One region of the Mesorhizobium sp. M8A.F.Ca.ET.181.01.1.1 genome, then DNA from elsewhere that is predicted to be linked to it. Evidence: predicted binding sites of a transcription regulator. Region 1 holds the regulator's gene; the other holds the start of a gene.
What was found. The regulator PhoB, encoded in region 1, activates phosphate uptake and scavenging genes when phosphate is short. The targets are predictions, from matches to a motif close to TGTCATNNANCTGTCAT.

Region 1 (7,290 bases):
ACAGGCCGCCCTCGGGTACGGTGATGTTGTTGGCGGCCGCGTAGCGGTTCACGATGCCGATCGGCCATGGATAGGAGTTGGCCAGCCAGACCGCGCCCATGATGACGGCGCAGGTGACGGCGCCGAGCAGCGTCTCGGCCCAGACCGGCCGTAGCGGGAAGCGGAAGCGCTTGCGCTGCACGCGCCCGTTGAACAGCGCGAACACGACGGCCAGGCAGGCGACGATGCCCACGACCCAGCTCCAGGTGGCGCCGATCGATCCGGCCGGGCCGCCGCCCATCAGCTGGAAGGTGGCGTCGAGCGGTGCCACCGTCTGGCCTGACGTGACCCACCAGGCGGCGCCGCGCCAGACCAGCAGGCCGCCCAGCGTGACGATGAAGGCCGGCACTTCGAGATAGGCAATGACGAAGCCCTGGAAGGCGCCGATCAAAAGGCCGAGCGCCAGGCCGATGACCAGAGCCAGGACCCAGATCCATGGGTTGCCGAGTTCAAGCCCCACGAACCGAACCAGGAAATGTACCTGCGCAAAACCCATGACCATGCCGATCAGGCCCTCGGCGGAACCGACGGACAGGTCGATGTTGCGCATGACGATGACCAGCACCATGCCACAAGCCATGATGGCGACCGCGGACGTCTGCACCGACAGGTTCCACAGATTGCGCGGCGTGAGAAACGTGCGGCTGTCGAAATCGAGCGGATTGACGCCGAGACGCAGGCTCGAAATCACATGCAGCGCGACCCAGATCAGCAGCAGGGCGCCGATCATGCCGAGCATGCGGGTGTCGATCTCGGTCGCCTTCAGGAACCGGGCGACCGCGCCGAGTTCCGAGGCGCGCGCGGTATCGGCCTGCGGGTTGGACGTCGTATCGGTCATGATTTCCTCCAACCGGCTGGCCGTCTACGCGGATGCCGAAGCCAGCCTAGAAGCTATCCGCGTGATGCGGAAACACAAATCTTTTTGAGAAAACGCCGCGGCTTTGGGCCGCGGCGCCTTCATTTCTTCAAGCGGTCAAACTCAGTTGCAGGCCGCAACGCTGCCGGCGGCGACGCCTGCGCAGACTTCGTCCTTCTTGATCCAGCCGGCGTCGATGACGAGGTTGAGATTATCCTTGGTGATGGCGACCGGGGTCAGGAACAGCGACTTGACGGTGTTGCCGCCAGGCGTCGTGAAGTCCTTCACGCCGGCGATGTCGGTCATCTTCTTGCCGTCGGCGAGCTGCGAGGCGATCTCGGCGGCGTTCTTGCCGAGTTCACGCGCGTCCTTCCACACCGACACGGTCTGGGTGCCGAGCGCGATGCGGTTGAGCGCGGCGTGGTCGCCGTCCTGGCCAGAGACCGGCACGGTGCCGGCGAGCCCCTGCGCCGTCAGCGCCGCGACGACGCCGCCGGCGGTGCCGTCATTGGCCGCGACCACCGCGTCGACCTTGTTGTCATTGGCGGTGAGGAACTGCTCCATGTTCTTCTGGGCGTTGGCGGGCAGCCAGCCGTCCGTATAGGCCTCGCCGACATTCTTGATCTTGCCCGAGTCGATGGCTTCCTTCAGCACTTCCATCGAGCCCGAGAACAGGAAGTCGGCATTCGGGTCGGCACCCGAGCCCTTGATGAAGACGTAGTTGCCTTCAGGCTTCACCTTGAACACTTCGCGGGCCTGCATGCGGCCGACTTCCTTGTTGTCGAAGGTCAGGTAGAAGACGTCCTTGTTTTCGATCAGGCGGTCATAGCCGACGACCGGAATGCCCTCGTCGAGCGCTTTCTGCACCGCCGGACCGATGGCCGAGGCATCCTGCGCCAGGATGATCAGCGAATTGGCGCCCTGCGAAATCAGGCTCTCGACATCGGTCAGCTGCTTGCCGGGATTGGACTGCGCATCGGCGGAAATGTACTTGTCGCCCGCGGCCTCGATCGCCTTCTTCATGGCGGCCTCGTCGGTCTTCCAGCGCTCTTCCTGGAAGTTGGACCAGGAAACGCCGATGACCTTGTCCTTCGCCTGCGCGACCGACACCAGTGTCAGCGACATGGCGACACCCGCCAGGATGGCGGCTGTGAATCTCTTCATGATATCCTCCCTGCGCCGCGTATGGCGCGACCAAACTGGCCCGAAGGCCGGCACAAAGGCTCTATTTTTTCGAGCCTCGAAAAAACACTGGTCCATCGCCAGAACACTGTCAACATCGATTCTGATGGATTTTGAGGTGCCAGAAATTTTTTTTCGAGCCTCGCAATAAATAAATGACAGCACCGGCCGCTTCTGCCAGTGTTTGACCCTGTTGCCGGAGGTATTCGAGGGGGATCAAGAACCGCGGCAACCGGGAGGGAAAGCATGTCGGTGGGAATCCGCCACGACGATCTGCGCCGGCGCAACCGCGCAATGGTGATTGCAGCCGTGCGCCGGGATGGTCAGCCCTCGCGCACCGAGATCGCCGCCACCACTGGCCTCAGCCACTCGACCATATCGGCGATATCCGCCGACCTGATCGGCGAAGGTATCCTGACCGAAGGCAAGCCGAACGAGGCCGGCTCGCTCAAACGCGGCCGGCCGCAGGTTGGCCTCGGCCTCAACCCCGAGGCCGCGGCTGTGATGACCGTGGTGCTGTCGCTGAATTTCCTATCCGTCGCCGTCATCGATTATGCCGGCCAGGTGGTCGCCGAGGAGCAGCGCCGGCTGGACACGCTGACCATGTCGCGCGAGGCGCTGATCGGCGAATGCACGGCAATAGTGCGCCGCCGCATCGAGGACCCCGATCTCGATATCCGCAGTGTTGCCCGCATCGCGCTGGCGATCCAGGGCATCACCGACACCAAGGCGCGTGCCATGCTGTGGTCGCCGATCACGCCGCAGACGGACATTGCCTTCGCCGACATACTCGAAGCCGAATTCGGCATCCCCGCCACCATGGAGAACGACTGCAACATGATGGCGGTGGCGTTGCGCTGGCGCGACCCTCAACGCTACCGCGACGACTTCATCGCCATCCTGCTCTCGCACGGCATCGGCATGGGCCTGGTGCTCAAGGGCGAACTGTTCACCGGCACCCATTCATCGGGCGGCGAATTCGGCCACATGATCCATCGCCCGGGCGGCGCGCTCTGCCGTTGCGGGCGGCGCGGCTGCGTCGAGGCCTATGCCGGCAACTATGCCATCTGGCGTAATGCCAGGCAGCTTGGCGAGGACGCCGAACCGGTCGCCGATGTCAGCGACGCGCAGATGCGGACACTCGCCGCGACGGCAAGGGAGAAAGACGGACCGGAGCGCGAAGCCTATCGCAAGGCGGGCGAGGCGCTGGGCTATGGGCTGGGCAGCCTGTTCGCGCTGATCGACCCGGCGCCGGTCGCCATGGTCGGTGTCAGTGCCGCCGCCTTCGATCTGATCGAGCCGGCCTTGCGCGAGGCCATCGCCCAGACCGCCGGCGGCCAGCATTCGGAATCGATTTCCTTCGACACCGAGCCGAACGAACTGCCGCTCATTCGCGAAGGCTGCGCCATGCGCGCCTTGACCTTCGTCGACCAGGAGATTTTCGCGCCGGGCGTGCAGGCGAGAGGCAGTGCTGGGAAGAGCGTGGCCTGAGCGAACGCTCCGGTGAATCACCACCAATGCTGGAGGTTGGCCGAGCGCCCTCAAGGTCGTCATCCCTGGGCGGAGCAGCCGCGAAGCGGCGTCGCGGAGACCCTGGGATCCATGCCGTGACCTCGATCGTAGAGTGCAACGGCGCAGAATTCTGCACTGCGGCGACGCGTCGAGGTCCCGGCATGGATCCTCGGGTCTGCGCCGCGTCGCTTCGCTCCTGGATGACGAAGTCAGGGGCGTAGCCGCCCTCGACCTAGTCTTCCCTGATCGCGTAGCCCGCGCCGCGGATGGTGCGGATGACGTCGGGCATGCGGCCATTGTTGACCGCTTTGCGCAGCCGGCCGACATGTACGTCCACCGTGCGCTCGTCGATATAGATCGTCTCGCCCCAGACATTGTCGAGCAACTGGCTGCGCGAGAACACCCGGCCGGGATGGCGCATCATGAATTCGAGCAGCCGGAACTCGGTCGGTCCGAGCCGGATTTCGCTCTTCTTGCGATAGACCCGGTGCGATTCACGGTCGAGCACGATGTCGCCGACCTTGAGCACGCTGGACAGCACTTCCGGCTTGGCGCGACGCAGCAGCGCCTTGACCCGGGCCATGAATTCCGGCGTCGAGAACGGCTTGACCAGATAGTCGTCGGCGCCGGTCGAAAGGCCACGCACGCGGTCGCTCTCCTCACCGCGCGCCGTGAGCATGATGATCGGCAACCTCTCGGTCTCGGGCCGCATTCGCAGGCGCCGACAGAGTTCGATGCCGGAAACAGCCGGCACCATCCAGTCGAGCACCAGGAGGTCGGGCACATTCTCCTGGAGGCGGATCTCGGCTTCGTCGCCGCGCGTCACCACCTCGACCTGGTAGCCTTCCGATTCCAGATTGTAGCGGAGGAGCACGCCGAGCGGCTCCTCGTCCTCCACCACCATGATGCGTGGCGCGATCATTGGCAGATCATCCTATCGTCAAGCCGCCGGCGCCGACATCGCCGTCTCGTCCTGCTTCGGACGATTGGCGGGCAGTTGCGTTCCGGTCAGCACATAATACGCATTCTCGGCGATGTTGGTCACATGGTCGCCGATGCGCTCGAGATTCTTGGCGCAGAACAAGAGATGCGTGCAAGCCGTGATGTTGCGCGGATCCTCCATCATGTAGGTCAGCAGTTCGCGGAACACCGAGGTGTATTTGACGTCGATGCGTTCGTCGTCATTCCTGAGCTTGGCGAGGGCGGCGGCATCGCCGGCCGCATATTCCTCGACCACGCCCTGCACCTGGATCAGCACCAGCTGCGCCATGGAGTCGATCGAGTGCGACAGGTCGCGCGGCGTCGCGGTGAGGCCGACGGAACCGACACGCTTGGCGATGTTCTTGGCAAGGTCGCCGATGCGCTCGAGGTCGCCCGCCATGCGGATCGAGCCGACGACATGACGCAGATCGTCGGCCATCGGCTGGCGCTTGGCGATCAGGGTGATGGCGCGGTCGTCGAGTTCGCGCTGGCGCGCATCCATGATGGCGTCGTCGGAGACGACGCGCTGTGCCAGCGCGTTGTCGGAATTCAGCAGAGCCTTGGTGGCGCCGCCGACCATCGTGCCGGCGAGATCGCCCATGTCGCTGATCAGCCTGCTGATCTGTCCGAGATCCTCATCGAAGGCTGCGACTGTGTGTTCGGCCATGATCCTCGTCCTCGTATGCGTGATATCAGCCGAAGCGGCCGGTGATGTAGTCCTGCGTGCGCTTCTCACGAGGCGACGTGAAGATCTTCTCGGTCTTGTCGAATTCGACCAGTTCGCCCAGATACATGAACGCCGTCTGGCGCGACACGCGCGCCGCCTGCTGCATGTTGTGGGTGACGATGACGATCGTGTAGTCGGCCTGCAGCTCGTCGATCAGTTCCTCGATCTTGGCGGTCGACAGCGGGTCGAGCGCCGAGGCTGGTTCGTCGAGCAGGATGACTTCCGGCTTCACCGCCACGGTGCGGGCGATGCAAAGACGCTGCTGCTGGCCGCCCGACAGGCTGAGGCCGCTAGCGTTGAGCTTGTCCTTGACCTCGGTCCACAATGCCGCGCGCTTCAGCGCCTGTTCGACACGGCCGTCCATCTCGGACTTGCTGATCTTCTCGTAGAGACGGACGCCGAAAGCGATGTTCTCGTAGATCGACATCGGGAACGGCGTCGGCTTCTGGAACACCATGCCGATCTTGGTGCGCAGGAGATTGAGATCCTGCGAGCGGTCGAGGATGTTCTGGCCGTCGAGCAGCACCTGGCCGTCGGCGCTCTGCTTCGGGTAGAGCTCGTAGATGCGGTTGAAGACGCGCAGCAGCGTCGACTTCCCGCAGCCCGACGGGCCGATGAAGGCGGTGACGCTGCGCTCGGGCAGCGACAGGCTGATATCCTTCAACGCCTTCGACTGGCCGTAGTAGAAGTTGAGGTTCTTGACCTCGATCTTGGCCTTATCCACGGCCACTTCGGGCGTGTTCAACTCGGTGGACAACATCGGTTTCATCTGTCCTCTCTGCGTCCGGTAAGGCTGCGGGCGAAAATGCTCAGGCCGAGAACCGTCAGGGTGATTATGAGTGCGCCGGTCCATGCCAGTTGCTGCCATTCCTCATAGGGGCTGAGAGCGAACTGGAAGATGGTGACAGGCAGGCTGGCCATCGGCGCGTTGAGATTGCTCGACCAGAACTGGTTGTTGAGCGCGGTGAAGAGCAGCGGCGCCGTCTCGCCGGAGATGCGGGCGATGGCGAGCAATATGCCGGTGACGATGCCGGAGAGCGCGGCGCGGTAAGCGACAGATTTGATGACCACCCAGCGCGGCGCGCCGATCGCGGTGCCGGCTTCACGCAGCGCGTTCGGCACCAGGTTGAGCATGTCCTCGGTGGTGCGCACCACGACCGGAATGACCAGGATGGCCAGCGCAACGGCGCCGGCAATGGCGGAGAAATGTCCCATCGGCCGCACCATCAGCTCGTAGACGAACAGGCCGATGATGATCGATGGCGCCGACAACAGGATATCGTTGATGAAGCGCACGATGGTGGTGAGCTTGGAGAAGCGGCCGTATTCGGCCATGTAGGTACCGGCGAGCACGCCGATCGGCGTGCCGACGATCACGGCGATGATCGTCATCACCACGCTGCCGTAGATGGCATTGAGCAGGCCGCCGGCGTCGCCGGGCGGAGGCGTCATTTCGGTGAACACGGCCAGCGAGACGCCGGACAGGCCCTTGTAGAGCAGCGCGCCGAGGATAAGCGCCAGCCAGGCGAGGCCAATGCCGGCGGCGACGACGCACAGCGTCATCATCACGCCATTCCTGCGCTTGCGGCTTTGGTGAAGCGATGCGGCTGTGGACATCGGTCAGGCTCCCGTACGGGCGTCGATGCGCATCAGCATGTAGCGTGCGATGGCAAGGATGAGGAAGGTGATGACGAACAGGATCAGGCCGAGCGCCACCAGCGAGGAGGTGTAGAGATCGCCAACGGCTTCGGTGAATTCGTTGGCGATGGTCGCCGAGATCGTCGTGGCGGGCGCGAACAGCGAAGTCGAGATGCGGTGCGCGTTGCCGATGACGAAAGTGACGGCCATCGTTTCGCCGAGCGCACGGCCAAGGGCGAGCATGACGCCGCCCATGATACCGATCCGGGTATAGGGAATGACCACGCGCCGCGTCACTTCCCAGGTCGTGCAACCGATGCCGTAGGCCGACTCTTTCAGCACCGACGGCACCGTG
Region 2 (7,290 bases), on a different contig from region 1:
CCCTCCAAGCTGAGCGGCAATCTGGCTTGCGCTCAGACCCTCCGACCACAGTTTTCTCAAGAGTTCTACCCGCTCGTCAGTCCAGTTCATGACCGCGCTCCTCATAAGCGTGCGGCAATCAGAATCCTTTCCCGACCCAGCACCACTGCTGGGGCAGACACCACATATATCTGGTGATTAGGTCCGCCGCACGAAATCTAGTTATTTCTCGACTACAACTACTCTATGCGCTGACTCGGTGACAAGAGTCCCAAGTGCAACACGAATCGGTTTTTTCGGTTTTCCCCAACTTGCCCGGTCGCTCATGAGCCGGCGTCGCGTCAGGGGGCTTGCCGCGCGCCACTACGCGACGTTTTCGTTGACTTCATGACCGAAAAACACGATAAGCCACAGAAGGCCGCCGCTTTGGCGGCTTTTTTGATTTTCCGGTACCGGAGACGCATATAATGAGCGGTTCGGCGCTTTACGAGACCTTTGCTCGCGCACCCCTGGCCTTCGACCATGGGGAAGGCACCTGGCTGGTTACCGACAAGGGCGAGCGATATCTCGATTTCGCCGGCGGCATAGCTGTCAATTCGCTTGGCCACGGCCATCCTCATCTGGTCGCGGCCCTTACCGAACAGGCGGCGAAGCTCTGGCACGTCTCCAATCTCTATGAGATCCCGGGGCAGAGCCGGCTTGGCGAACGATTGGCTGATGCCACCTTCGCCGACAAGGTGTTCTTCACCAATTCCGGCGCCGAGGCGCTGGAATGCGCGATCAAGACGGCGCGGCGCTACCACTTCGTCAAGGGACATCCCGAGCGCTTCCGCATCATCACCTTCGAAGGCGCCTTCCATGGCCGCACGCTGGCGACCATCGCGGCCGGCGGCCAGTACAAATATCTCGAGGGCTTCGGACCCAAGGTCGAAGGCTTCGATCAGGTCGGCTTCGACGACATCGACGCCGCTGAAAAAGCGATCACGCCCGAGACCGCCGCGATCCTGATCGAGCCGGTGCAGGGCGAGGGCGGCATCCGCCCGGTACCGACACAGTCGTTGAAGCGTCTGCGGCAGCTCTGCGAGCAGCACGGCCTGTTGTTGATCTACGATGAGGTTCAGTGCGGCATTGGCCGTACCGGCAAGCTGTTCGCGCATGAGTGGTCGGGTGTGACGCCCGACATCATGGCAATCGCCAAGGGCATTGGCGGCGGCTTCCCGATGGGCGCCTGCCTTGCCACCGATGAAGCGGCCGTCGGCATGACCGCCGGCGTGCACGGCACCACGTTCGGCGGCAATCCGCTGGCAATGGCGGTCGGCAACGCCGTCCTCGACGTCGTGCTGGAAGATGGATTTCTCGAGGATGTCCAGCGCAAGGCGCTGCTGATGAAGCAGGGGCTTGCGTCGGTAGCCGACGAATTCCCCGAGGTGATGGAGGATATCAGGGGCACCGGGCTGATGCTCGGCCTCAAATGCGCGATGCCCAACGGCAAGGTGAACATGGCGCTGCGCGACCAGCATTTGCTGGCGGTTCCGGCCGGCGACAACGTCATTCGCCTGCTGCCGCCGCTGACCGTCACCGATGCCGAGATTCACGAAGCGCTCGGCCGCATCCGCGCCGGCGCCAAGGGCCTGTCGGAGGCCATTGCCTCCGCCGCCGCGAAGTAATCCGGAACCATTCCTGATGTCAGTTCGCCATTTCACCGATCTTTCCACCGTTTCCGAAGGCGATTTGCGCTTCATGCTGGATGATGCGGTGACGCGAAAGGCGCGTCTCAGGGCCGGCGAGCGGACCAAGCCGCTCGAAGGCAAGGTGCTGGCCATGATCTTCGACAAACCGTCGACGCGCACGCGCGTTTCTTTCGACGTCGGCATGCGCCAGCTTGGCGGCGAGACCATCATGTTAACCGGCACCGAGATGCAGCTCGGCCGCTCCGAGACCATCGCCGACACCGCCAAGGTGCTGTCGCGCTATGTCGACGCCATCATGATCCGCACCACCTCGCACGAGCGGCTGCTAGAGTTGACCGAGAATGCCACCGTTCCGGTGATCAACGGGCTGACCGACGACACCCACCCCTGCCAGCTGATGGCCGACATCATGACTTTCGAGGAGCATCGCGGTCCGGTGGCCGGCAAGACCATTGCCTGGACCGGCGACGGCAACAACGTGCTACACTCGCTGCTCGAGGCCTCGGCACGGTTCCGCTTCAATCTCAACGTCGCCGTACCCGAAGGCAGCGAACCGGCGCAGAAGCATGTCGACTGGTCCAAGGCGCATGGCGGCAAGCTGCATTTCACCCGCTCGCCCGAAGAAGCCGTCGACCAGGCCGACTGCATCGTCACCGACTGCTGGGTGTCGATGGGCCAGGAACACCGTGCCCGCGGCCACAATGTCTTCTCGCCCTATCAGGTCAACGCGGCGCTGATGGCCAAGGCAAAGCCCGACGCCCTGTTCATGCATTGCCTGCCGGCCCATCGCGGTGAGGAGGTGACCGACGAGGTCATCGACGGACCGCATTCGGTGGTCTTCGACGAGGCCGAAAACCGGCTGCACGCCCAGAAGGCCGTGCTTGCCTGGTGTCTCGGTGCTTGATGTGTCTTGTTGCTTGATATGTCTTGGCGCCTGAAATGCCCAGGCGCTTGATCTGCGGGGGCGCGATGCCTATCTGCGCCGCATCACGCAAATCAAGCGCGTTTGGACGCATGTGCCCACCAGGGCCGCATGGCCGCGCCCTGGAGCTTTGTCATGTTGGAAAGCCATCAAGTGACTGAACATCACCCCAAACTCGGCGAGTTCGGCTACGCCGGCGACGATCACGTCGTTCCCTTCGAAGTCGGTCCGCTCGACGTGCGTGGCCGCACGGTGCAGCTCGGGCCGATGCTCGACGCCATCCTTGGCCGCCACGACTATCCCGAGCCGGTCGCCCGCCTGCTGGCGGAAGCCTGTGTGCTGACGGTGCTGCTCGGCACCTCGCTCAAGTTCGAAGGCAAGTTCATCCTGCAGACCCGTACCGACGGGCCTGTCGACATGCTGGTCGCGGACTTTTCCACGCCCTCGGCGCTGCGCGCCTATGCGCGTTTCGACGCGGATCGGCTCGAAGCGCTGGTCGCGGCCGGCGAGACCTCGCAGCAAACGCTGCTTGGCAGCGGCGTGCTGGCGCTGACCATCGATCAGGGCGCCCATACGCAGCGCTATCAGGGCATCGTCCAGCTCGACGGCGAAACGCTGGAAGACGCGGCGCGCACCTATTTCCGCCAGTCGGAACAGATCCCGACGGATATCAGGCTCTCGGTCGCCAAGCTGCTGACGCCCGGTATCGGCGGTGCGCGCGAGCAGTGGCGCGCCGGCGGCATACTGGCGCAGTTCCTGCCGCAATCGCCCGAGCGCATGCGCGTCCCGGACCTGCCGGGTGGCGATGGCGATCCGCGCGAGGAAGTCCACGATCCGGCCGATAATTCCTGGCAGGAACTCCTCGCCTTGCTGGGCACCATCGAGCCGACCGAGCTGATCGACCCGACCATCGGCGCCGAGCGGCTGCTCTATCGCTTGTTCCACGAGCATGGCGTGCGCGTCTTCGGCGGCGTCCCGGTCACCGACCAGTGCTCGTGCTCCAGGGACAAGATCCGCGATATCCTCGAAGGCTTCTCCGCGCAGGAGATCAAGGACAGCACCGAGGATGGCGGCATCCACGTCGCCTGCGAGTTCTGCTCGACCCAGTACGACTTCGATCCGGCCGAGTTTGCGGCTCAGTAAAGCTAGTCCCTTCTCCCCGTCACTATACGGGGAGAAGGTGCCGGCAGGCGGATGAGGGGCAGCGCCAGCGTTAGTACAGGAGCTCCTTGGCTCTATCTGAAGAAATTCTCGCAAGCTCGGCGCTGCCCTCATTGTCCTGCCGGACGGTCGTCACTCGAAAAGCCAAGCAATTGGCTTTTCGTCCGCTTCGCGGACCATTCCTCAACTCCCCCGTATAGTGACGGGAGAAAAGACGCTAATTCACCGTGCGCCTTGTCCCCGGCAGATCGAGCGAGAAGGCGGGGATGGCGATGTCGAAGGTCTCGCCGCGCTTGTTGCGCATCGTGTAGCGTCCGACCATGATCCCGGACGGTGTCGAGAGCGGGCAGCCGGACGTGTATTGATAGCTGTCGCCGGGATTGAGTTCCGGCTGGTCGCCGACAACGCCCGGCCCGCGCACTTCCTCGACCCGGCCGGCGCCATCGGTGATGTGCCAATAGCGCGACAACAACTGCACGAACTCGTCCGACTGGTTGTCGATCGTTATCTGATAGCCCCAGACATAGCGGTTCTCCGAGGGATCCGAACGGTCCTCGAGATAGAACGGCCTGACCTGCACTTCGATGTTGCGCGTCACGGCGCGGTACATGAGCGGCTCCAAAACAACCCGATGACTTTCAGCGCTCCCGGTGAGCAGGTCAACGTGCGCGTCTTGTCGCGGCTGACCTTGAACCGCAGGTGCCGGCAAAGAATGTCATTTAAGTGACACACGACAATGGTGGTGTGCACGAACCGGGCGACTCGGCGCTCTGTCGAACTGTTGAAAACGGCCACGATGCCGGCCGCCTTTCCGGAGTGACCAGATCTCGATGGAACTCACCTTCATAGCCGCCTCGCTTTCGACCGCACTCATCCTTTCAAACGCCGCCAGCATTTCGCTCGCCGCTTCACAGCTGAAACGGCGCAACACGATCGCCCCGCCAGCCGGCAAGCCGCAACCGGTCTCGATCGTCGTCCCGTCGCGGGGCGTCGAGCCGTTCACGCATGAGACGCTGGAACGCGCCTTCGCCCTCGACTGGCCACGCTACGAACTGATCTTCTGCGTCGCCCATCCCGACGATCCGGTGGTCAAACTGATAAACAGGGCGATTGCCCGGTTTCCCAAGGTGCCGGCCCGGCTGCTGATCGGTGACGACCGCGTCAGCGCCAATCCAAAGCTCAACAATTGCGTCAAGGGTTGGGAAGCGGCACGCCACAACTGGGTCATCCTTGCCGATTCCAACGTCCTGATGCCGAGGAACTATGTCGAGCACATGATGGCGGCATGGCGGCCCGACACCGGCCTTGTCTGCTCGACGCCGATCGGCTCGCGGCCCGAGGGTTTCTGGGCCGATGTCGAATGCGCCTTCCTTAACACATTGCAGGCCCGCTGGCAGTATGCCGGCGAGGCGCTCGGCCTCGGCTTTGCCCAGGGCAAGAGCATGCTGTGGAACAAGCCGATGCTGGATGCCAATGGCGGCATTCGGGCGCTGGCCGCCGAGATCGCCGAGGACGCTGCCGCCACCAAGCTGGTGAACGGCCTCGGCTTGCGCGTCAATCTCGTTGCCGCGCCCTTCGAGCAGCCGCTCGGCCAGCGCACGCTTGGCGAGATCTGGTCGCGTCAGGCCCGCTGGGCGCGCCTGCGCCGCGTCACCTTCCCGCTGTTCTTCGCGCCCGAAATCCTGACCGGCGCGGCGGTGCCTCTCGCGCTTGCCCTGGTTGCTGCGGCGAGCGCCGGCATCAGCCTCTGGGCAACCGCGATTGCCGTGTTGGCGGCCTTCTACCTTCCGGAGTGCGCACTGGCCTTGTCCAAGGGCTGGTACCTGTCGCCGCGCATGGTCGCGGCCATGATTGCGCGGGACGTGATGCTCCCAACCCTCTGGGCGCGCGGCTGGCTCGGCGGCGCCGTCGACTGGCGCGGCAACGTAATGACCATCCGCACCAAGGCGGCCGAACTGGAGGAGACGCCGTCGCGCGCCTGATCGCCGCGACCGACGCTCCCAAACAGCCTATTTGGCGGTCTTCAGCGCCTGCGCGATGTCTTCCAGCAGGTCGTCGGCGTCCTCCAGGCCGACCGACAGCCTGAGCGTCCCTGGCCCGATGCCGAGTTCGGCGCGGGCCTCGTCGCTCAGGTTCTTGTGCGTCGTCGTCGCCGGATGGGTGATCAGGCTCTTGGCATCGCCGAGATTGTTCGAGATCAGCACGATGTCGAGGGCGTTCTGCAGCGCGAAGGCCGCCGGCTTGCCGCCCTTGACGTCGAGGCAGATCAGCGTCGAGCCGCCCGACATCTGCTTCTTGACGATGGCGGCCTGCGGATGGTCGGCGCGGCCGGGATAGATGACGCGGGCGATCTGCGGCTGCTCGGCCAGGAAGTCGGCGATCCTGCCGGCGCTTTCCGTCTGCTGGCGCACGCGCAGCGGCAGCGTTTCGAGCCCCTTCAGCAAGGTCCAGGCATTGAACGGCGACAGGCTGGGGCCGGTGTGGCGGAAATAGTCGTGCAGGTTTTCGTCGATCCACTTCTTGTCCGACAGGATGACGCCGCCGAGGCAACGGCCCTGGCCGTCAATATGCTTGGTGGCCGAGTAGACGACGATGTGCGCACCAAGCTGCAACGGCTTCTGCTGCAGCGGCGTGGCGAAGACATTGTCGACGACAAGCCGCGCGCCGATCGAATTGGCAAGCGAGGCGACGGCTGATATGTCGACGACTTCCAGCGTCGGATTGGTCGGGCTTTCCAGGAAGAACAGCTTGGTGTTCGGCCTGACCGCCTTTTCCCAATTGGCGATATCGGTGCCGTCGACCAAGGTCGCCTCGATGCCATAGCGCGGCGCCAGCGTCTCGACCACCCAGCGACAGGAGCCGAACAGCGCGCGCGCCGCAATGATATGATCGCCGGCCTTGACGCTGCACAGAAGGGCCGCGGTCACCGCCGCCATGCCCGACGCCGTGGCGCGCGCGTCCTCGGCGCCTTCGAGAGCGCACATGCGCTTTTCGAACATGTCGACGGTCGGGTTGGCGTAACGCGAATAGATGAAGCCAGGCTCTTCGCCCTTGAAGCGGGCTTCCGCCGCCTGGGCGGTTTTATAGACATAGCCCTGGGTCAGGTACATCGCCTCGGCGGTTTCGCCGAATTGGGAACGCAGGGTTCCGCCATGCACGAGTGCCGTCTGAGGTTTCCAGTTGCGCTTCTTGGTGCTCATCGCTTTGTTCCAGACACAAAAAAACCGGCCGCGAAAGTCGCAACCGGTCCATACGGCCTTGCGGCCCGACGGTCCTTTAGCGACTTGTTTAACGTGGCTGCAAGCCGACCGGCCAAATCACCACGGGATAACGACCCTTTAGACCCGCGCCACGCTTGCGTCAATTGCCGGCTTCATTAAGAGGTTTGTACCAAGGCAGGTTCCGCAAAAGTGCCCAGTGGTTTTGCGGCAAGAACCTGCACCAAAAGAGACCAGTCTTGGGCGGAGCCAGACTTTGCGGCAGACAGGCATTCTTCCCGATCAGGACATTTCGGCGCTGTTCAAGTCCGGCGCGCTG

Region 2: the regulator PhoB is predicted to act here: its motif matches at 4,467-4,483, upstream of EN824_RS27775 (ceramide glucosyltransferase).

The regions. Positions count from the first base shown of each region.
Region 1 covers NZ_SRTV01000005.1:478,808-486,097, reverse strand. The annotation lists gene EN824_RS20895 (sugar ABC transporter permease) at 1-877, opposite strand, end outside; gene xylF (D-xylose ABC transporter substrate-binding protein) at 1,019-2,059, opposite strand; gene EN824_RS20885 (ROK family protein) at 2,324-3,568, shown strand; gene phoB (phosphate regulon transcriptional regulator PhoB) at 3,822-4,511, opposite strand; gene phoU (phosphate signaling complex protein PhoU) at 4,530-5,237, opposite strand; gene pstB (phosphate ABC transporter ATP-binding protein PstB) at 5,263-6,066, opposite strand; gene pstA (phosphate ABC transporter permease PstA) at 6,063-6,914, opposite strand; gene pstC (phosphate ABC transporter permease subunit PstC) at 6,918-7,290, opposite strand, start outside.
Region 2 covers NZ_SRTV01000009.1:214,583-221,872, forward strand. The annotation lists gene EN824_RS27750 (GcrA family cell cycle regulator) at 1-90, opposite strand, end outside; gene EN824_RS27755 (aspartate aminotransferase family protein) at 447-1,646, shown strand; gene argF (ornithine carbamoyltransferase) at 1,663-2,574, shown strand; gene EN824_RS27765 (Hsp33 family molecular chaperone) at 2,704-3,735, shown strand; gene apaG (Co2+/Mg2+ efflux protein ApaG) at 3,971-4,363, opposite strand; gene EN824_RS27775 (ceramide glucosyltransferase) at 4,584-5,735, shown strand; gene EN824_RS27780 (O-succinylhomoserine sulfhydrylase) at 5,763-6,953, opposite strand; SAM riboswitch at 7,010-7,087, opposite strand; gene EN824_RS27785 (2'-deoxycytidine 5'-triphosphate deaminase) at 7,228-7,290, shown strand, end outside.